2 regions of the Ignavigranum ruoffiae genome follow, and region 1 is predicted to be linked to the other one. Evidence: predicted binding sites of a transcription regulator. Region 1 holds the regulator's gene; the other holds the start of a gene.
What was found. Region 1 encodes NrdR, which represses ribonucleotide reductase genes. Its sites were predicted from a motif close to ACACNATATATNGTGT; they were not measured.

Region 1 (10,728 bases):
CATTGGCAAGAATCAGACTTCATTGAAACCCATTTTACATAGTCAACGTGTTTTAGATGCAAATAAGACCCAAACTGTGACGGCTAGTCCCAATTATCGGGTGCCTTTTATGGCGACACAAAGTTTTAAAGAAGCGGTGAAGAATGACACCAATGTTGAAGAAACTCCGGTGGCACCGGTGAAGAAAGAACAAGCCGAGCATTGGGAACATTCTTCAGGGCCTAGCCAGATGTCCACACCAGATTATGCCATCCCTTTCTTAAAGGGTCCGCAAGGCAAATTTAGGGATGGACGAAGAATCAATCAAGATTATAATGGCTCCGTTCAGGAAGCTTTATTTGATGCCTCAATGGTTGGCCAAGAAAATAGGAAAGAAACTCCCATTTCAAACAAGCCTGATAAACCAGCCACTGCGCCTTTCGTTTATCAACCAGCTATTAAAGAGACAAAAAATCTTGTACAAGAAAGTTTCTTTGATGATCAGATGAATATTAAAGAAAATCTCGTGACTAGAAGCTATGGCGAGCAAGCGGCCTATTGCTTAGATATCCGCTCTCTTTCTAAGCGGATGATTAAATCAAAGAATTCATTCTTATTGTTTGAGAATGAGGAGGATTAACATGGAAACATTTGATAAATCATTAATTTATTATTTTGTAGGGATTAAGGGGACTGGCATGTCTGCCTTAGCCCTTGTTCTAGATGGTGAAGGCTATCAAGTCCAAGGAAGTGATGTGGCGACTTATTTCTTTACGCAACAAGAATTAGATCGTCGTCAGATTCCAATTTATGAATTTTCAGCTGATAATTTGAAAGAAGGGATGTTTGTCATTGCCGGCAATGCATTCCCGGATGATCATCCTGAAATTCAACGGGCCCGGGAGCTAGGACTTCCTTTGATGCGCTACCATGATTTTCTAGGTAAATTAATTGAGAATTATACCTCGATTGCGATTACTGGTTCACATGGGAAAACCTCAACCACTGGTTTAATGGCGCATATCCTGAGTAAGCTCGCGCCTACTTCATATTTAATTGGCGATGGAACCGGATCGGGGGATGAAGCGGCGACTTATTTCGCCTTAGAAGCTTGTGAGTATCGGCGTCATTTCTTAGCTTATGTTCCTGATTATGCGATTATTACCAATGTGGATTTTGACCATCCAGATTATTATCAATCGATTCAAGATGTTTTTGAAGCGATTCAAACCTTTGCCCATCAGGCTAAGAAAGCGATTATTGCCTGTGGGGAGGATGATTATCTACGCCAACTCGAAGCAGAAGTTCCCGTTCACTACTATGGCTTTGCTACCGATAATGAAGTCTATGCAGCCAATATTGAACGAACCACCGAAGGTTCTAGCTTTGACGTTTATATTCATGGAGAGAAATTTGGACGTTTTGATTCACCAGTCTATGGTAAGCATAATATTCTAAATGTTCTAGCAGTAATTACCGTAGCTTATCTGGAAGGCTTCCCGGCCGATAAGATTGCCGAAGAATTAGCTAGCTATGGTGGGGTGAAGCGACGTTTCTCAACCCGCGAATTAAACCAGTTAACTTTAATTGATGATTATGCCCACCATCCCTCTGAAATTAAGGCCACGATTGATGCGGCCCATCAAAAATATCCTGATCGTGAGATTATTGCCGTCTTCCAACCTCATACATTTAGTCGGACGGTAGCCTTATTAAATGAATTTGCCAATGCTTTGAGTGTGGCAGATCAAGTTTATTTGGTGGATATCTTTACCTCTGCCCGTGAAAAAGAGGGCGATATCTCGATTGAAGATTTGGCCAATTTAGTCGTAGGCGGGGCAGAGATCATTTCGAAGGACTATTTAACACCTTTGATGGATTATCAAGATGCTGTCATCCTCTTTATGGGGGCAGGCGATATTGATAAGTTATCTCGACAATTTGAACAAGTCTACAGTCAACAAGTGGCGAACAAGTTTTAAAGTAGAATATAAGGAAAGGAGTCTGAGAATATGCGGAAGATTCTCTTAATCGATGGATCGAGTTTGGCTTTTCGCGCCTTCTATTCGATCTTGGATTTAACCCGTTTTCGCAATCGGTCAGGTCTCCATACGAATGCTCTCTTTTCATTTAATCGGATGCTCGACCAAGTTTTGCAGCAATTTGAACCGACCCATGTATTGGTTGCTTTTGACAAGAGTGATGTGACTTTCCGAACGGAAAAATATGCCGAATATAAAGGTGGCCGGCAAAAAACACCTAGCGAATTTAAAGAACAAATGCCCTATTTTTCAATTTTATTAGATGCTTATGGGATTGAACATTATCGTGTTCAAGGTTATGAGGCCGATGATATTATTGGTACCTTGGCGAATCAGGCTGGGCCGGATGATGAAGTCATCATTCTTTCTGGGGATAAAGACTTGCTTCAATTGGCCGGTCCTCATCGTACGGTCTATATTACGCGTAAAGGAGTCAGTGATCTCAAGGCTTATAGCGAAGAGACCATCCGTCAAGAATATGGGATTGAACCTGAGCGTATCGTTGATTTGAAAGGTTTGATGGGGGATAGTTCCGATAATTATCCTGGAGTCACTCGTATCGGTGAGAAGACGGGTCTGAAACTCCTGAAAGAATTTGGTAGTCTAGAGAATCTTTATGATCATCTCGATCAATTGAAAGCTTCCAAGATGAAAGAAAATTTAGTCAACGACCGCGATCAAGCCTTTATGTCTAAAGATTTGGCACAAATTTTACTTGATGCTCCAATTGAAATTGCTTTGGACGATATTGTGCTGAAAGATAAGAATCTCGAAGCCCTAAGTCAATTCTATCGGCAGATGGATTTCAATTCTTTCTTAGCGGACTTAGACCCAGAGGCTATTGACCAGGGGACTGACCATGAACAGTTGGCCACCGATCTTGATCAATATGACTTGGTCTTTGTTGACAAGGTTGAATCTGATTATTTAGTCGATCAGACCTTTATCTTCTTTGAAACCTTGGTTGAGAATTATCATCAGGCAGAGATAGTTGCTGTCGCTTGGCTCGATCCAATCAAGAAAAAGGTTTACCTAGGTCAGGCGGAGAATCTATTTGGTCAAGAACTCTTTAAATTATGGATCGCTAATTCTAAGGTCCACAAGACGTCATTTGATGCCAAGAAGGATGCAGTTCTTGCCAGTCACTATCAAGCGGATTTACAGGGAATCGATTTTGATATCTTAATTGCTTCTTATCTCTTAGATACGCATAATGCCCAACAAATCCCAGATATCTTACAAAGTTTAAATCTAGCTCAAACGGTTCAATATGATGAAGCCGTCTATGGCAAAGGTGCTAAGCAATCGATTCCTGAGCGGGAAATCCTCGCTAAGCATTTGGCCAGCAAATTATTAGCCATGGCAGAAATTCAACCTCATTTAGTCCAACAACTTAAAGAAGTTGACATGTGGTCCTTGTATCAAGATATTGAACTGCCCTTGGCTCGTGTGTTGGCTAAGATGGAGATTCAAGGTATTCGGGTCGATGGCCAGATTCTTAAAGAACGGAATCAAGACTTACTGGAACGATTAGCGGAAATGGAAGCGGAGATTCACCAATTAGCAGGTACAGAATTTAATGTGAATTCGCCTAAACAATTGGGTGAAGTTTTATTCGAAACGTTGAAACTTCCTGTAATCAAAAAGACAAAGACCGGATATTCCACAGCAGCGGATGTCTTAGAGAAATTGGTAGATGCTCATCCCATTGTGGCCAAAATTCTCGACTACCGTCAGATTGCGAAACTGCAGTCTACTTATTTAGCCGGATTAGCCGAATATATTCAAGAAGATGGTCGAATTCATACTCGTTTTGTCCAGACTTTAACCCAGACGGGTCGTTTGTCTTCAACGGATCCTAATCTGCAGAATATTCCGATTCGAATTGAGGAAGGACGACGAATTCGTCAGGCCTTTATTCCGAGTCAGCCTGGCTGGCAATTCTTTGGCGCCGATTATTCGCAGATTGAATTGCGGGTTCTAGCTCATATCAGTCAGGACGAGCATATGCAGCAAGCCTTTATTGCTGGGGAGGATATCCATGATACAACGGCTCGGCGAGTCTTTGGTTTGGATGACCAAGCTCAGGTAGACAGTAATATGCGTCGCAATGCTAAGGCCGTGAACTTCGGTATAGTCTATGGGATTAGTGATTACGGCTTGTCGCAGAATTTGAATATTAGTCGGAAACAGGCCAAGGAATTTATTGATACTTATTTTGCTAAATTCCCAGGGGTTCACCAATATATGGAAGATATTGTAGTCCAGGCGCGGGAAGAAGGTTATGTAGCGACTCTCTTCAATCGTCGACGTTATCTGCCAGATATTAAGGCTAGCAATTTTAATGTTCGTTCTTTTGCTGAGCGCACTGCAATGAATTCACCGATTCAAGGAACGGCGGCAGATATTATTAAGATTGCCATGGTACGCTTACAGAAAGCCCTAGAAGAAAAAGGCTTAGCGTCCCGTCTCTTACTGCAGATTCATGATGAGCTTATTCTAGAAGGCCCGGCTGAGGAGATGGAAATTCTATCCGATTTAGTGCCGGAGATTATGGAACATGCGGTAGATTTATCGGTACCATTAAAGGTGGATTATGATCAAGGAAACACCTGGTATGATTTGAAATAATCATTGATTATCAGTAAATGTATCAAAAAGATCTAAGTACTGGATGGGTGCTTAGGTCTTTTTTCATTGCTATCCAAAACAAAATTAATACGAATCAAGTTACTTGCAAGAGACCGCTCTCAATATTGATACTTGCTTCGGTCATTCGCTTGGAGATTTCAAACTGTCGGGCATCGTCTTCCGCTTATTGTCGTAAGCTCCAGACTTACTTTACGACTCATTCCCTAATAGCTAAAAGCTTTAAGGGAATGATGTGAGTAAAGTATGCTATTCCGATGGTTTTCATCTCTGCGTATGACCTCGGGCAAGTTCATTATTATTTGAATAATTTCATTTCAGTTCAATGATTAATCTACGAATATAATATATTGAGACTCTCATTAAATTAATAGCTTTTCCGGACTGGATCCACTAGACAAGTTCTAACCGACAAGTCGGTAAGATCTTGTAAGCTACGTGGATCTTCTGAAATCTTGCGAGTGACCTTGCTACTATTTTGATTCGTACTTTACTATTAAAAGATGATAGGTAAATGAAATTTGTGTCAACAACTTTCCACATTCGTGCGTTAATTTTGTATAATTAAAGCACATAAGTAAGAAATATTTTCAAGATTGTATTAACTTTTAATATTTGACTCCAAAAATAAATACGAATCAAGTTCTGATTGTTGACCTTGATTCGTATTTTGTTCTGATTTTTTATTCTTAGTCTTTTTAGTTTTTCATTTTTGACAGCGAGGTTTAGGAAAAAGTTCGTCATTCATTGTAGAATCTAGATTTTAGAATTTCCTTGAGGCTCCGGAGATTGCATCGGCTTGGCCCAGGTCACTATCATTCTTTTGATTTGAAGAGCTATGCTCTTGTTGTTGAGAGGCTCCAGTGACTGCGTCTACTTGGAAATCTTTTTGTGGGCCATTTTGTTGGCTCACTAATTTTTGTTGGGTTTCTGTCAGATACCAATCGATTAATGGTTGGATATCCTGGACATATTCATTGATGCCTAAATATTTGCCGTCTGGGTCTTTAATGGCGGCATAGGTGTGCACGACAAATTTCTGTGGGCCGTGGGTCGGAATATGCACGCGCACCATATCTCGTTGACCACTTCTAAGTTGTTGGATGACCCATTTAACATTTTTATGGGTATGAGGTGGATGGCAAGAGGCGAGGGGATTTCCGACTTGTTCGATCCGGCGTTTGGCCAGCATTTCTTCAGTCTCTTTATTATGGTTGTAGTATAGGAATTGATTGTTGGCATCGGCATAGGTGATTTCAAAAGGCATCGATTTCAGCAAGGCATCTAATTGGTCGACAGTAAGTAAGCCCCGGTCTAATTCAATATAGGTCGATCCTTTTACCGCTTTAACTTGTTCGCTCGCTTGTTCCAACCAATCATCTGCATTCATGTCAACATCTGTGATTGTTGTCTCAATTTGTCCTTTGGCTTCCAAATCTTCTTCAGGCAAGCGTGGTGTTTCCTCGATATCTTTAATCAGTCTAACGAAACGGCAGAACTTCTCCAGACATAGGGATAAGAAATCAATGGTTCCTTGGTCAGTTAGATTACCTTGTTCGTCAAACTTTTTGTGCGCTTCACCGAGCAGAAATTCATTGCCGGGGAAGGCGTAGGCGTTCATACCTGGGGCTTGTAGAATTTGTTTGACATGGAGCTGAGCTCTTGAAGTCCCTTGATCATGGTAGGAAGCGCCAATCACATAGACCGGTTTATTGGTGAAAGGGTGGACCTGATAAGATAACCATTCCAGGGTAGCCTTTAGGGCTGGAGTCGTGGTGCGGATATGTTCAGGGGTGGCGATAATAATACCATCGGCTTGGCTAATCTTTTGATTAAGTGATTGAATGATAGGAGTATCTGTTTGATCGTTACTAGCATCAAAAAGAGGGACCTCTTTAATTTCTAAAAGATCAAGGTCGAATAAGTGTGTATAGTGTTTAGCAATAAATTGAAGTAATTTGCGATTATACGATAAATCAGCGTTAGAACCTACAAGTCCGACTGGTTTCATAGCTTATTCTCCTTCTATATAACGAAGTTGTTCAGAATAGAAATCCGCAGCAATTTGAACGTTAGCAGCATGACTTTCCCGAAGGACCTCAGAAATTCCAATAAAGCGAATAAAATCGGCAAAATATCCTTCTAATTGTTTAAGTTTATCAGGCATGATTAATTCACCTTCATCATTAAAGGCTTGAAGGGAATGACCTAATAAGAACTCATTGCCTGGCATAACCACGGCCCGCAGCACTGGCGCATTCAAGATGGAACGAAGATGTTGCTGGGCACGAGAAGATCCTAAGGTTCCATAGGACGCCCCCACAATCATCACTGGCTTATCGACAAAAGGATACACATTGTAAGAAAGCCAAGCGAGCGCATTAGAAAGGGCTGACGGTACCGATAAATCATACTCAGGTGTGGCAATAATCACCCCATCTGCTTGTTCAATTTTGTCTGCCATCTCTTGTGCTTGTTGAGGAATTTGACCACTGCGAGGTTTATTAAATAAGGGTAGACCAGCTACTTCGAGAATTTCAATATCTGCTTGATCTTCAAAGTGTTTCTTCATGAATTGGATTAATGAACGGTTGGTTGACTTTTTAGCATTGTTTCCGACTAAACCAATTAAGTGAACCATAAGGCACCTCACTTTCTAGCTATAATGTAACAAAATCCAGAAAGCGCTTCAAACAAAGACCCTCTTGTTAAGCGTATTTTATTTCAAGGCCTGCTCATGTGTTATAATGGAAGATATTTTATAAAAAATTGAGCTTGATCTAGGACACTTTTCATTCGAACAAACCCGCTCAAAAAATAGTATTTGGTTAAATAAACAGGCTAAGATATAATATTAACGGAAGCTTAGGGAATCCTTTGAGAGGTTCATGTTCTTAGTATGTGAAATTGGAAAATGAGTAATCAAAAAAACTTTGGAAGGAGGTGAGTCGGTGCCGGAATTACCTGAAGTCGAGGCGGTTAAGCGGGGCTTAAATCAGTTAGTCCTTGGTAAAACCATCAAAGATATTCAAATCTATTGGCCACGGATTATTACGACAGATTTAGCGCTAGATCAGTGGGTAGCGCTTCTGCAGGGTCAACGAATTGAGGCCATGGACCGCCGGGGAAAATACATTTTATTTATTCTAAGCCAAGACACATTAGTTTCTCACTTGCGGATGGAGGGCAAGTATTTATTCTATCCAGCTGATCAGCTGCCAATTAACAAAGAAAAACATACCCATGTCCGTTTTATTTTTACGGATGGCAGTGAGCTACATTATCATGATGTGCGCAAATTTGGCCGGATTCAGTTGCTGGAAGGTCACGATGTCTCGCCTTATTTCCAAGCTAAGGGATTGGGGCCCGAGCCTTTAAGTAGTGAATTTCAACTTGCAGACTTTAGACGGGGATTGGCCGGCTCATCGCGATCGATTAAACCTTTGCTGTTAGACCAAAGTTTGGTGGTCGGTTTAGGGAATATTTATGTCGATGAAGTCTTATTTCTAGCTCAAATCCATCCTTTGAAGCCAGCCAATCGATTAACGGAAGACGAATCGAAAGCCCTCTTTGAGGCGATTGGTCGGATTTTGGCGCAAGCAGTTGAAGCAGGGGGCTCAACCATCCGAACTTATCGGAATTCATTGGGTGAAGCTGGTAAATTTCAGCAGGATCTTAAAGTTTATGGCCAGGCAGGTCGGCCTTGCCCGCGCTGTGGAACAGAATTAGTGAAAATCCGGGTTCAACAACGAGGAACCCATTATTGTCCATCTTGTCAACATTTATAGGGGGATATTATGAAAGTCATTGTTTTAACCGGGGGGATTGCATCGGGCAAATCGACGGTCACGCGTTATCTGCGTTCCAAAGGCTATCCAGTCATCGATTTGGATGTGATTGCCCATCAAGTGGTTCAGGCGGGGAGTCCAGGCTTAGCCTTGTTAGTTCAACACTTTGGTCAGAATATCTTAAGCGAAGATGGCGAATTAAATCGAGCCATGATGGGGCAGATGCTTTTTACCAATCCCAAGGTCAAGGAGAAAGTCAATCAGTTACTTCATCCTTTAATCTTCAGACAAATGGATGAAGAGATTGAAGCAGAACGTTTGGCGGGTAGCCAGCTGGTTTTCCTGGATATTCCTTTGTTCTTTGAGTCGTCGTCAGCCTTCGATTATGACCAAGTATGGGTGGTTTATGTCGAACCAGAGGTTCAAATTGAACGGTTAATGGCACGCAATCAATTAACTCGTCAACAGGCCATGGATCGAATCAATAGTCAGATGTCCTTAGCTGAAAAAGCCGAACGAGCTGACCAGGTGTTAGACAATTCAAGCAGTCCAGGAGCCTTGTATGCTACAGTTGATAAATTGCTAGAAAGGCTTTAAGATAGTTATAATCGATAGAGAGGGGATGAACAAGATGGAATGTCCGAAGTGTCAATATAATAATACTAAAGTCATTGATTCGCGACCGACTGAAGATGGTAAGTCGATTCGTCGTCGGCGGGAATGTACGCGTTGCGGGGCGCGGTTCAATACGTATGAACGGGTCGAGTATAGTCCACTCTTAGTGATTAAGCGTGACGGGACCCGGGAAGAATTTAATCGTGAAAAGCTACTTCGAGGAATTGTTCGTTCAGCTGAGAAGCGACCTATCTCACGCGATCAGATGGATCGCTTGGTTCAGAAAGTGGAGAATCAACTGAGAGAACAACTTGAAACTGAAGTAGAGAGCAAGAAGATAGGTGAGCTCGTGATGCCCTTGTTAATGGATTTGGATGAAGTGGCCTATATTCGTTTCGCCAGTGTTTACCGTGAATTCCAATCTAAGGAGATGTTCTTAAGAGAATTAGAAGCGATGGCCAAGAAGAAACATGAGGCTGACCAAGAACAGGATCTTTCCGATGATTAATCCTAATCAATCTTTCAAAGTGCGCCGACAATCCCAACTCTCTTATTTGCAAATGCAATCGTTAACTCAATTATACCAGCCCATCATCGGCGGACCGGCTTTGAGTCTTTATCTCACCCTGCATTCATTACCGATTAACGATGGTCTGTGGACCCATTCTATGCTCCATGCACAAATTCTTGAAACGCTCAATACTGGCATTAATGCGGTTGATGCGAGTCGAATTCGTTTGGAGGGCATTGGTTTACTAAGGACTTATCAAGACACGCAATCACATAGTCAAAGTCAGTTACAACAGATTATTTATGATTTGCAAATGCCAGTGGATGCGGCTCATTTTTTTGATCATCCTCAGTTATCTAATGCGCTATTTCAAGCAATTGGCGATCAAGAATATCGTTTAAAAGTGAAAAGTTGGCAAGTCGATAAGATGGATTCAAGTCGTTTCAAGGAGATTACGAGTTCTTTTACCCGCGTCTATAATTATCTGACCGTCGGTGAGAATACCGGTCAGGAATGGAAACAAGAAGATCAATTCCTGCGTCATCAAGACTCTGATCAGCATTTCAAATATGATGCTTTAGACTTTGATTACGGCAAATTCTTAGAATTACTAATGGCCAATCAGGTTGATCATCAGGAATTCAATCAAGTATTAAAAGATCACGTATTGACCTGTTATCAACTTTATGGTCTCAATGAGGCAACCATGGCCGAGGTAGTCTTATTAAGTCGCCACCCTATTCAGCATCATATCCAGATTGATCGGATTAAGCAGATTGCCAAACAACGACTTCCTCAAACCTCGAAATCTTCGAATTCGACTACCACTTCGGAATCAACGCCTCATCATTGTAAAGACACCGACCAAGTGGCTAAGGATTATCAGCAGAAATATCCTCAGTTGAGTGCAGAAGAGATTGAATTGGTCATGTTATTCGACCAGGTATCGAACGATGCCTTTTTGTATAATGTTAAGAAACAAAAGAAAGGCTTTGCGACCGACCGCGAATATTATTATATTAAGCAGCTAGTGGAGAAATCTGATTTGACGCCAGCCGTTTTGAATAGTTTGATTTATTATCTGTTGGTGGTTTTGAATCGAGACAACATCTTAAAAGGTGAATTGGAGAATGTGGCTAATCAT
Region 2 (10,728 bases), 680 kb from region 1:
CTAGCCAAATGTTATTAAATATTTTTTTGACCGAATCGAGGGGAAAATCATTCTGATCTTTCAGACGATTCGCCAGGAAAATAACTGCTAAAAGGCCAGAAACCCATTGTTGACTTCTACTTTCAATCAGTAAACAGGATAGACTCAACAGGAAGATAAGCATGACCCATTCAAAAGATTTCAGTGGATGGTGATTCACCCAGGAATGAATCAAGATATTCAGTAACAGAGCCAATAAAATCCCCAAGCAAATTGAAACCGGCAAAGAAAATAATAAAAGATAAGAAAATTCACCCTGTTGATAAAATAATAAGGCCATGGAAAATAAAACAAGAGTATAAATATCATCTAAAGACGAACCTGCCAAGATAATTTGCGGAACTTTGGCTGAAACGCCAAGGCCTTGTTCTAAGAGACGAATCATGCGCGGAACGACTACAGCCGGCGATACGGCAGCAATAATCACCCCAAGAACGAAGGTTTCCAACCAGCTCAACTGGATTAAATAATGGCCGATTAAACTTGCCCCTACAATTTCGAAAGTTGCCGGCAAGAAACTCATCCGGATTGCTACTGGGCCAACTGTTTTTAAATCCTTTATATCCAAAGTCAAGCCTGCTCGAATGAGAATAATCGCCAAGGCCATCCGTTTAATATCGGTGGCTTGACTAATCAGTAAATCAGAAATCACACCAGTGGCAAAAGGCCCCATCAACATTCCCATCAACAAATAGCCGACTAAATGAGGCAATCTCAACCGATTACACAGATAGCGCATTAACAAACACGAACCTAAGAGTAACAAAACATCTTCAATCATTATTTTCCTCCAATAAAAAAACTTCTACCCCTTCAATCCATGGAGATTCATGCATTCAAGAAGTAGAAGCCATTAGTTTAATTTAAACGGTTTGGGCCAAGTAGCACTTAAACCCTGGGAGGCGTCATTCCCAAATATTCAAAATAAAAGGCACATGGTTTTACCGCTTATAGCTGCTACCTTCCGGTCCTGACTCGATTCACGGCGCCACCATTGCCTCTTTATAATATAACACAGAATACAAGGCTAAACAAGACGATATCTATGCTAAGCTGTGGGTAAATCTTCAAGGTTTCTGTGCATAAGTCCCTAAAATTCTGTTGATAAGCCCTTTTGCTTGTTGATAAGTTTTTCTTTTTTTCTTTTATTTCTTAAATTTTGGAAGAATTCACTCAGTAAGACGGCTGTTTCATCAGCACAAGCTCCCGCAATCACTTGAATTCGATGATTGAAGCGTTCATCTTCTGGCAGATTATATAAGCTGCCCACACAACCGGCCTTCGGATCCTGGGCTCCATAAATAACTTCTTTGATCCGAGCGTTGATTATGGCGCCGGCACACATGGGACAGGGTTCTAAAGTAACATAGAGGCTGGCCCCTTCTAATCGCCATGCTTGACTCGTTTGATTCGCGGCTTGAATGGCTAGGATTTCAGCATGGGCCACCGCTTGATGCGTGCATTCACGTTGATTGTATGCCTGGCCTAGTATTTCTCCATCGCGCACAATAATCGCTCCAATAGGCACTTCCCCCATCGCTTGCGCAAGCTTTGCTTGTTCAATGGCCTTACTCATCCAATATTGATGAATGTTTTGCTCTTCCTGACTTAAATCGTTAAAGTTACGCATCCTTTACCCCTTTAAAAAATCCCAGTCAACGACTGGGATTTTAATCAAATCATTGTCCTTAGATTTTAGAAATAGTCACTAACACGGTTAGCGACATCTCCTGTCACTTTTTTAGTTTTATCCACTAAATCACCAAAAGTATTTCCCACGTTTTCTTTCACATCGTTAGCAGAATCCGCCAATTTTACCAGGGTATTGACTTCAGAATCTGACAAACCATCAATAGCTTTAATCATGGCATCGGATCCATTCAAGCGATGACGGACAAATAATTTGGCTTTCTCACGATTAATCATTCCTTCAACATTTTCGCGAGCTCCTTCATCGAAATACAAATAAAGCGCGAGCCCTGCTGCGGCAACAGTTGATCCAAGAAGAAATAATCCTAGATTACGTTTTGATTCACGATTCATATTTCATTCCTCCTTCTTTTAACTTAGTTTATTATAGCATGATTTGCGTGGAGACTCGAATGAAAAACTCATCCCCCAAGGGAATAAGCTGACCATGGCATCCGCCCATTTGCCCAAAGATACTCTTCTTTTAAGCAACAAACCTATCAAAAAAAGGCGGGGAACTCCCCGCCTTACTACTGATCACTAGAGGTTATGATTACTTGCTTCGTGATTCAGTTCGATTATTGATATTAATATTTCCTTGACGTCCGCCAATAGTTACTTTGTCCCCTAGAGCAATTTCACCCTTCAGCATCATTTCGCTCAGTACATCTTCGATTTGTTTTTGAATGGCTCTACGAATTGGTCGAGCACCATATTCCGGATCAAAGCCGGCCTTAGCAATAATATCGACTGCTGTCTGGGTCACATTGGCCTCAATTTCTAAATCATGTAGGCGGTTGATAATCTCTTGTGTTTGTAATTTAACAATTTCACGAATGTGCTCTTGTTCTAAAGCGTGGAAGACCACTATCTCATCAATTCGGTTAATAAATTCTGGTCGGAAAGCCCGTTTTAATTCTTCTAGGATTCGTTTTTCCATGGCTGAATGGTTGGCCGTGACGTCGGTCGCACCGAAGCCGATTGACTTCTCATCACGTAAGGCTGTCGCACCGAGGTTGGAGGTCATGATAATAATGGTATTTCTGAAGTCCACTTTTCGACCTTTACCATCGGTAAGGTGACCATCGTCAAAGACTTGTAGAAGAATATTAAAGACATCTGGGTGAGCTTTCTCAACTTCATCTAAGAGGATAACGCTGTAAGGATGTTGGCGAATTTTTTCAGTGAGTTGGCCTGCTTCATCGTAACCCACATATCCTGGAGGAGATCCCACCAAACGAGAAACACTGTGTTTCTCCATATATTCAGACATATCGACCCGAATCATATTATCTTCAGAGCCGAACATAGCTTCGGCCAAGGCGCGAGCCAGTTCAGTCTTACCGACACCTGTTGGGCCTAAGAACATAAAGGAGCCGATTGGGCGTTTTGGACTCTTCAAGCCACTATGGGCCCGGCGAATCGCTTTAGAGACCGCGGTAACGGCAGCATCTTGACCAATCACCCGTTCATGAAGTTCTTTTTCAAGATTAACTAAACGTTTGGCCTCATGCTTATCCATTTGCTTCACTGGAATACCGGTTGCGGTCGCAATCACTTCAGCAATATCCTCTTCGCTGACTACTAAAGCTTTGGCTTCAGTCGTTGGTTTGCTTTCTTTAGCCTCAATTAATTTTTCCAGATCGCTTTCTTTGTCTCTTAATTGACTGGCCAATTCAAAATCACGAGCTAAAATAGCTTGTTCTTTTTCTTTATTTAACTTTTGCAGGTCCTGATTATAGTCGGCCAAGCTTTTATCCATTTGATTATGGTCAATTCGAACCTTTGCCGCTGCCTCATCAATCAAATCAACGGCCTTATCAGGTAAACGGCGTTCGGTCATATAACGGACACTTAATTTAACTGCAGCTTCGGCCGATTCATCCGGAATTTCAACGTTATGATGGTCCTCATAGCGATTCTTTAAGCCTTTGACAATTTCAATGGCATCTTGAATCGAAGGTTCATCCACCTGAACTTTAGAGAATCGACGCTCTAAAGCTGCATCTTTTTCGATATATTTTTGATATTCGTCTAAGGTTGTGGCTCCAATTACCTGAATTTCTCCACGAGCTAGGGCTGGTTTCAAGATATTGGAAGCATCAATGGCGCCTTCAGCGCCTCCCGCTCCGATAAGGGTATGCAACTCATCAATGAAGAGAATCACTTTACCATCTTGAGCAATCTCTTCGATAATCTTCTTCATCCGTTCTTCAAACTCGCCCCGATACTTGGTTCCGGCGACCAAAGAGCCCATATCAAGCATCATCAAACGTTTCTCGGCGATATCAAGAGGAACGTCTCCCATAATCATTCGTTGAGCCAAACCTTCAGCTAACGCTGTCTTACCAACACCAGGTTCGCCGACTAAGACTGGATTATTCTTAGAACGACGACTCAGAATCTGAATCATCCGTTTGACTTCGGTTTCTCGACCAATCACCGGATCCAGCTTCTCTTGACGAGCTAATTCAGTTAAATTGCGGGCAACGCCTTCAAGAGTTGGCGTGGTAGAATTTGATGCTTGGCTTTGATTTTGATGAGCCATATTATTCATATTATTTTGCCGACGGCCGCGTCCTTGCGGTCCAGATTTCTTCTGAACACCAATCATGTCATAGACTGTTTTACGCAGTTCATTTAAATCCATGCCAATATTCTTCAAAAGAACAGTAGCTAGAATTTCTTCCTTTAATAATCCTAATAAAAGATGCTCAGTACCCACTTTGCTGGCACCTAGACGTTTAGCATCATTGGAAGCATTCATAATTACTTTCTTAGCCCGGGGTGAATAAGGAATCACAATATCCCCTTGGGGCAAATTCTGTACCACTCGGCCATGGAGCATTTCTAATTCATGTAAGAGCACATCAAATTCAGCCCCATATTGACGGAGAGCTTGACCAGCGATCCCATTCTCCTCGCGTGCAAGTCCTAATAAGATATGTTCTGTTCCCACGGTTTGGTGATGTAAATAATAAGCCTGTTCAGCGGCATAAATCATAACCTGACGAGCACTTTCAGTAAATAATTCTTCAAACATTGTTTCAACTCCTTAATAGTGGATTCGTAGTTGGTTTAGTAAATTCTTTAATAGATAGGCGCGTACCGCCTGTTCGTCATCGCTAATCGGCGCTAATAAATCTTTATTAACAATTGTCGACAACAATATTGCCTCTCTTTTACTTATAATATCACGTCGCACCAAGGTTTCGATGATCGTCTCTGAATTCCGTTGGTTCAGCCGGTCACCAATTAAACTAATCATTTGATCGATTTCATCCACATCATCTACTAATTCAATCTTGACAATTCGGATATAACCTCCACCGCCTCGCTTACTTTCGACATTATAGCCATGTTCTTGAGTGAAACGAGTGTTAATCACATAATTAATTTGCGAGGGGACGCAATCAAAGCGTTCTGCAATATCACTCCGTTTAATTTCTAACGGTTCATTTGATTTTAGATAACTTTTTAAGTAGGCTTCAATCACATCAGAAATATTTCTTTTAACCATTCTTCAACCTCCTTTTATGGGGTTTTTAAAACCTAACATTGACTATCTTTGACTATTATAAACGATAAAAAATTTTTTGCAAAGGATTTAGGCTTTTTTTGTCTGTACATTCATCCGTCTTTTAACTATACTAGATGAAAGCACAATATATAGGGGGAAGTCTCCCATGCTCTCCACTATATATTGTATAATTTACATAACATGTCGATAAATAACCATATAATTAAAGGAGTCATTTTTATGAATCGTCTGAGTGCAGCTACTATTATTCCTTGGAATCGTTCAGCCTTGAATGAAGCGATTAAACAATTTCCCCAAGTTTATCCGATTGAAGAGTCGATGACCATTACCCATGAAGGCATCTCTCGCATGGTGATGCTCGATCGTTATGCCTTTAAAGATACCGCCAAATTGACCTTAGCAGTCGGCGACTTAGTGGTACTTACTGTTAAAGCTGATCCCACCTATCCGGCACGAGGTATCGGTGTTGTCCAAGAATTGGACTGGGACCACCATGAAGCAATCATTTGGATTGAAGAAAGCTACCGGGGTTCATTAGAAAATGCCGATGAACAAGAAAGTGGATTAGTCAAACGCAATATTGATGCCATTGACAAACCCCTTGAAATCTATTATGAACAAATTGCCAAACGAAATGCGACCGGCTTAGCTCAAATTGAAGTCAATCAAGAACAACAAGCAGCCAGTTTTCAAGAATTCTATCAAGAGCTGGCGGCCATGAATTTTGTACCGGCCGGCCGGGTACTATACGGAGCTGGGTCTCAAACTGATGTCACTTACTTTAACTGTTATGTCATGCCTTTTGTTCCTGACTCACGGGGTGGTATTGCTGAACACCGTAAAGAGATTATGGAGATTATGTCCCGCGGAGGTGGGGTCGGAACCAATGGCTCGACCCTACGGCCAAGAAATACGCTGGCCCGAGGAGTGAATGGTAAGTCATCTGGGGCAGTATCTTGGTTAAATGATCTCGCCGATCTGACTCATTTAGTTGAACAAGGCGGATCTCGCCGGGGAGCCCAAATGATTATGTTGGCGGACTGGCATCCGGATATCATTGAATTTATTATCTCCAAAATGCAGAACCCTAAAATTCTGCGTTTCTTAATTGAAAGCTCACAAGATGAACAAATCAAACAATTGGCTCATGATAAATTGAAATTTACGCCGTTTAGTCTGAGCGAAATGGAAATGTATGAGAACATTTTGCGCTATCAGGATATTCCGGGAACGGGTGGATTCTCTGAATCGATTATTGAAGAGGCTCGTGAACTATTCAAGGCAGGCGGTAGCTACTCCGTCCATAATCCTGAATTCTTGACCGGAGCCAATATCTCAGTGACCTTGACCAATGACTTTATGGAAGCCGTCAAAAATAATGCCGATTGGCCACTCCGCTTCCCTGATGTTGAGAACTATAATGAAGAACAGATGGCTGAGTACAATAAATTATGGCAAAAGATTGGCGATGTCCGTGAATGGGAAGCCTTAGGTTATCCTGTACGGACTTATCGAACTATCCCTGCTCGTGAACTTTGGCAACTGATTAATATTTGTGCAACTTATTCAGCTGAACCGGGGGTATTCTTCATTGATAATGCGAACTTGGATACCAATGCTAAGGCTTATGGCCAAAAAGTTGTGGCAACCAACCCATGTGGTGAACAACCCTTAGCTCCTTATTCAGTATGTAATCTGGCTGCGATTAACTTAGCTCAAATGGCTAATAAAGAAAGTAAAACCGTTAACTTCGATAAATTAAAAGAAACGGTCCGCACTGGAGTGCGCATGCAAGACAATGTGATTAATGCGACACCATATTTCTTAGACCGCAACCGTCAACAAGCCCTAGGTGAGCGACGAATCGGTCTAGGAGTGATGGGCTTGGCCGATTTACTTATCTACACTGAGACCCGTTACGGATCTGCTGCCGGTAATCAAATTATTGATCAAGTCTTTGAAACCATTGCTACCACTGCCTATGAAACTTCCATCGAACTGGCTAAAGAGCGGGGCTCTTTCCCATTCTTGGTGGGGCAAACTGAAGCAGAAACGCAAGAATTGCGCGAACGCTTTATCCAGTCTGGCTTTGTCCGTCGCCTACCAGAACATATTCGCCAAGGTATTCTGAAATATGGTATCCGCAACTCCCACCTACTGACCGTTGCACCAACCGGATCGACTGGTACCATGGTTGGGGTGGCCACCGGTTTGGAACCTTATTTTGCCTTTAAATACTTCCGTTCAGGTCGTTTAGGTAAGTTTATTGAAGTCAATGCGGAAATTGTTCAAGAATATTTAGCTGCCCATCCAGAAGCAGATGCTGAACACCTACCTGATTTCTTTGTCTCCGCCATGGAATTAAGTCCAGAGGAACACGTGGATGTCCAAACCACCATTCAACGCTGGGTCGACAGCTCCATCTCTAAAACCGTTAATGCCCCGAAAGGTTATGCTGTTAACCAAGTTGCTAAGATTTATGAACGCTTATTTGACGGCCATGCCAAAGGTGGAACTGTGTATGTGGATGGATCGCGTGATTCTCAAGTTCTTACCTTGGATGCAGAAGATGCTAATATTCAAAGTGATATTACCCTCTTTGAAGTTGAAGAAACGCGTATTGTCGATGACGTCGATGAGTTGCGACAATTAGTTGATCAAGCAGAATCAGACCACTTCCGTCAGCTAGGTCATACCGATGACGTGGTTTACGGATCAGAAGTTGGCGATACCTGCCCAATCTGCCGCCAAGGAATTGTGGAAGACATTGGCGGATGTAATACTTGTACCAATTGTAATGCCCAATTACGTTGTGGCTTATAAACGATTATAGACAGAACATCAATCCAAATAGCGTTAGTTTCCTAACCGTTCAAAGAAGCGACTCTTTGTTCCTTGGGAGCTAACGCTATTTCGATAAGCTAAAGGAGGATTTCATGCAAATATATACACGAACAGGAGATCAAGGAACGACCCGGATTATTGGTGGCCAATCGCTATACAAAGATGATGCCCAAATCCAAGTTATGGGTAGTCTCGATGAATTAAATAGTTATGTCGGCCTGATTCAAAGTCAGAATAAAGACTGGCCAACATTAAACCAAGAGTTACTACAAATTCAACATTATATCTTTGATGCGGGCAGTGATTTTGCTCAAGCTAAAACAAGTTCAGACTATCGCTTAGCCAAGCAAGTCATCGCCTGGTTAGAAGATATAATTGATGACTATTCACAAAACACTCCCGAATTAACTAAATTTGTCTTACCTGGAGGCAGCCCATTAGCTGCTTCCCTTCATTATGCACGTAGTTTGACCCGACGAGCCGAACGAGATTGTGTTAGCTTTATCCGCCAACAAGCACACTATCCCCAAGATGCTTATAAATTTATCAACCGGCTCTCAGATTATTTCTTTGCGGCAGCTCGTCTGGCCAATTATAAACAAGCTTATACTGAAATCCATTATGAACGTGGTGGAGACGTCTTCCATCCCGAGTTAAAGAAGACACATCTGCCCAAACTCTAGGTTCATTAGCTAAACCACCTTGTCGACTAACCTATCAAACAGAAAGATTTTTCCAAACTAGAAGAGACCAATAACGATGTATATATCTAGACTTAGCTAGACGATAAATCTCGTTACTGGTCTCTATTTTTCTTAATTAACTCAAGTTGCTAGAGAAATTTGTTAACTGCGAATCTATTTCTTCTCGGTTAAGACCCCATCTGACATTTCAAAGACGCGATCACACTGATCAATGAGTCTTAAATCATGGGTCACCATTACAATCGCTTTGTTCTTGGCTTTGGATTCCTTGGCCAAAATTTTGACAACTTCAAAAGCTCGTTCTGAATCCAAACTCGCTGTCGGTTCATCAGCTAGAATCAGAGTTGGATTATTATACAAAGCTTTGACAATCGCCACTCTTTGCTTTTGACCCCCAGATAAATCTTCAGGGTATTTATCCGCAACGCCACTAATTTCTAATTGTGCCAACAAATCCTCCATCTCATCTTGACGCGATTTTTTGTTGATCTTATCAATTAAACGAAATTGATTTCGCACACTCAAATAAGGAATCAAATTGGATGATTGCAAAATAAAGCCAATTTCCTTAAAGCGAATCTTTCCTAATTCCTTAGCCGATAGCTGATATATCGATTGCCCGTTTATGAGTATTTCTCCTTCTGTCGGGGTCTGTAATCCGCCAGCTAAGGTCAAGAAGGTGGATTTCCCGGAACCAGAGGGGCCAATAATGGCCACAAATTCTCCGGTTTCTATAGCAAGATTGGTGGACTTTAAGGCTAGAAATTCTTCTTTCCCATCTAGATAAGTTTTACTTACGTTCTTAAATTCAATGGCTTTCATAGCTTCCTCCTATTCAATGGCATCGAGTGGATCAATCTTAGCAATCGCCCCGACTGAGAAGACCGCTCCTAAAAGGGCAAAACTAATCATCAGCGCGCTAATAATCAGGTTAAACCAATGATTCATCGAGAAGGGAATAGCTTCAGGTAAGAAGGATGCGGTCAAATATGTCAATAAAAGACCTAAAACAACCCCGATCATGGCTAAAAGAAACGTTTGGGCAATGACTGACCAAGCAATAAATCCAGTCGAAATCCCCTCCACCTTCATGACACCAAAAATATGTTGTTTCTGCATGGTCAAAATATACATAAAAATTCCTACCACAATGGCAGCAATCACAATTAGAAAGCCAATCATAAAGATAAAGGTAAGATTCTGGGCTGAATAGCCGGGTAAATCGTTAATGAAATCATCAATAGATAATAGTTCTAATTTATCTTTATCATAGTCAACATCCTGACCTCTGACCACAATAGCGTTAATTGGAATTTCTGAATCTTGACTAGGGGCGACATTCTGAACTTTGGCAAAAGTAGTCACGTTCATATAGACCACAGGACTGACACTTAATTGAGCATGATTGGTAATACCTACAATTTCTAATTCAGTATCGGTCCCCGTTATGGTCAATTTATCGCCTATATTAATCTGACCCTCATCGATTAACGATTCATCTACAATCACCTGGTTATCCTTTTGGATGGAAGTTCCTTCGATAACATTAGGCATCAGGAATTGATTCTTTTCAATGCCAAAGAAGGTAACCCCAACTTTCTCTGAAAAACTTGGATGGTCAACCACCGCTGCACTTTGTCTAAGGCTGGCCTTGTCTTGGGCATCAACTTGATCAAACTCTGTCGCCGAAATATGCGATAAATTCAACTTGGCATTAACATCTTTGGCTAAGAGAATTGATTGAGCTTCCCATTTATCCACTGCAGTTCGGTTTGCCTGAGCCAGACCAAAGGCTAAACCGGTTAAAAAGAAGACCAAATAAGCAATTAGGAACATCAAGGACACAACCATCAAGTAACGTAACTTAGCATACTTCATTTCATTCCAGGCTAGAAACATTTTTTCCCTCCT

Region 2: M0R79_RS08680 (vitamin B12-dependent ribonucleotide reductase) is a predicted target of NrdR. The motif match lies at 5,422-5,437, and genes of this name have one in related genera.

What each region holds. Positions count from the first base shown of each region.
Region 1 covers NZ_CP096206.2:567,381-578,108, forward strand. The annotation lists gene M0R79_RS02725 (hypothetical protein) at 1-619, shown strand, start outside; gene murC (UDP-N-acetylmuramate--L-alanine ligase) at 621-1,961, shown strand; gene polA (DNA polymerase I) at 1,992-4,652, shown strand; gene M0R79_RS02740 (NAD(P)H-dependent oxidoreductase) at 5,434-6,681, opposite strand; gene M0R79_RS02745 (NADPH-dependent FMN reductase) at 6,685-7,311, opposite strand; gene mutM (DNA-formamidopyrimidine glycosylase) at 7,622-8,458, shown strand; gene coaE (dephospho-CoA kinase) at 8,468-9,055, shown strand; gene nrdR (transcriptional regulator NrdR) at 9,090-9,581, shown strand; gene M0R79_RS02765 (replication initiation and membrane attachment family protein) at 9,574-10,728, shown strand, end outside.
Region 2 covers NZ_CP096206.2:1,832,383-1,843,110, forward strand. The annotation lists gene M0R79_RS08650 (cation:proton antiporter domain-containing protein) at 1-820, opposite strand, end outside; RNA gene ffs (signal recognition particle sRNA small type) at 953-1,049, opposite strand; gene tadA (tRNA adenosine(34) deaminase TadA) at 1,130-1,669, opposite strand; gene M0R79_RS08665 (hypothetical protein) at 1,735-2,082, opposite strand; gene M0R79_RS08670 (ATP-dependent Clp protease ATP-binding subunit) at 2,282-4,771, opposite strand; gene M0R79_RS08675 (CtsR family transcriptional regulator) at 4,784-5,248, opposite strand; gene M0R79_RS08680 (vitamin B12-dependent ribonucleotide reductase) at 5,489-8,092, shown strand; gene M0R79_RS08685 (cob(I)yrinic acid a,c-diamide adenosyltransferase) at 8,206-8,796, shown strand; gene M0R79_RS08690 (ABC transporter ATP-binding protein) at 8,971-9,639, opposite strand; gene M0R79_RS08695 (ABC transporter permease) at 9,649-10,716, opposite strand.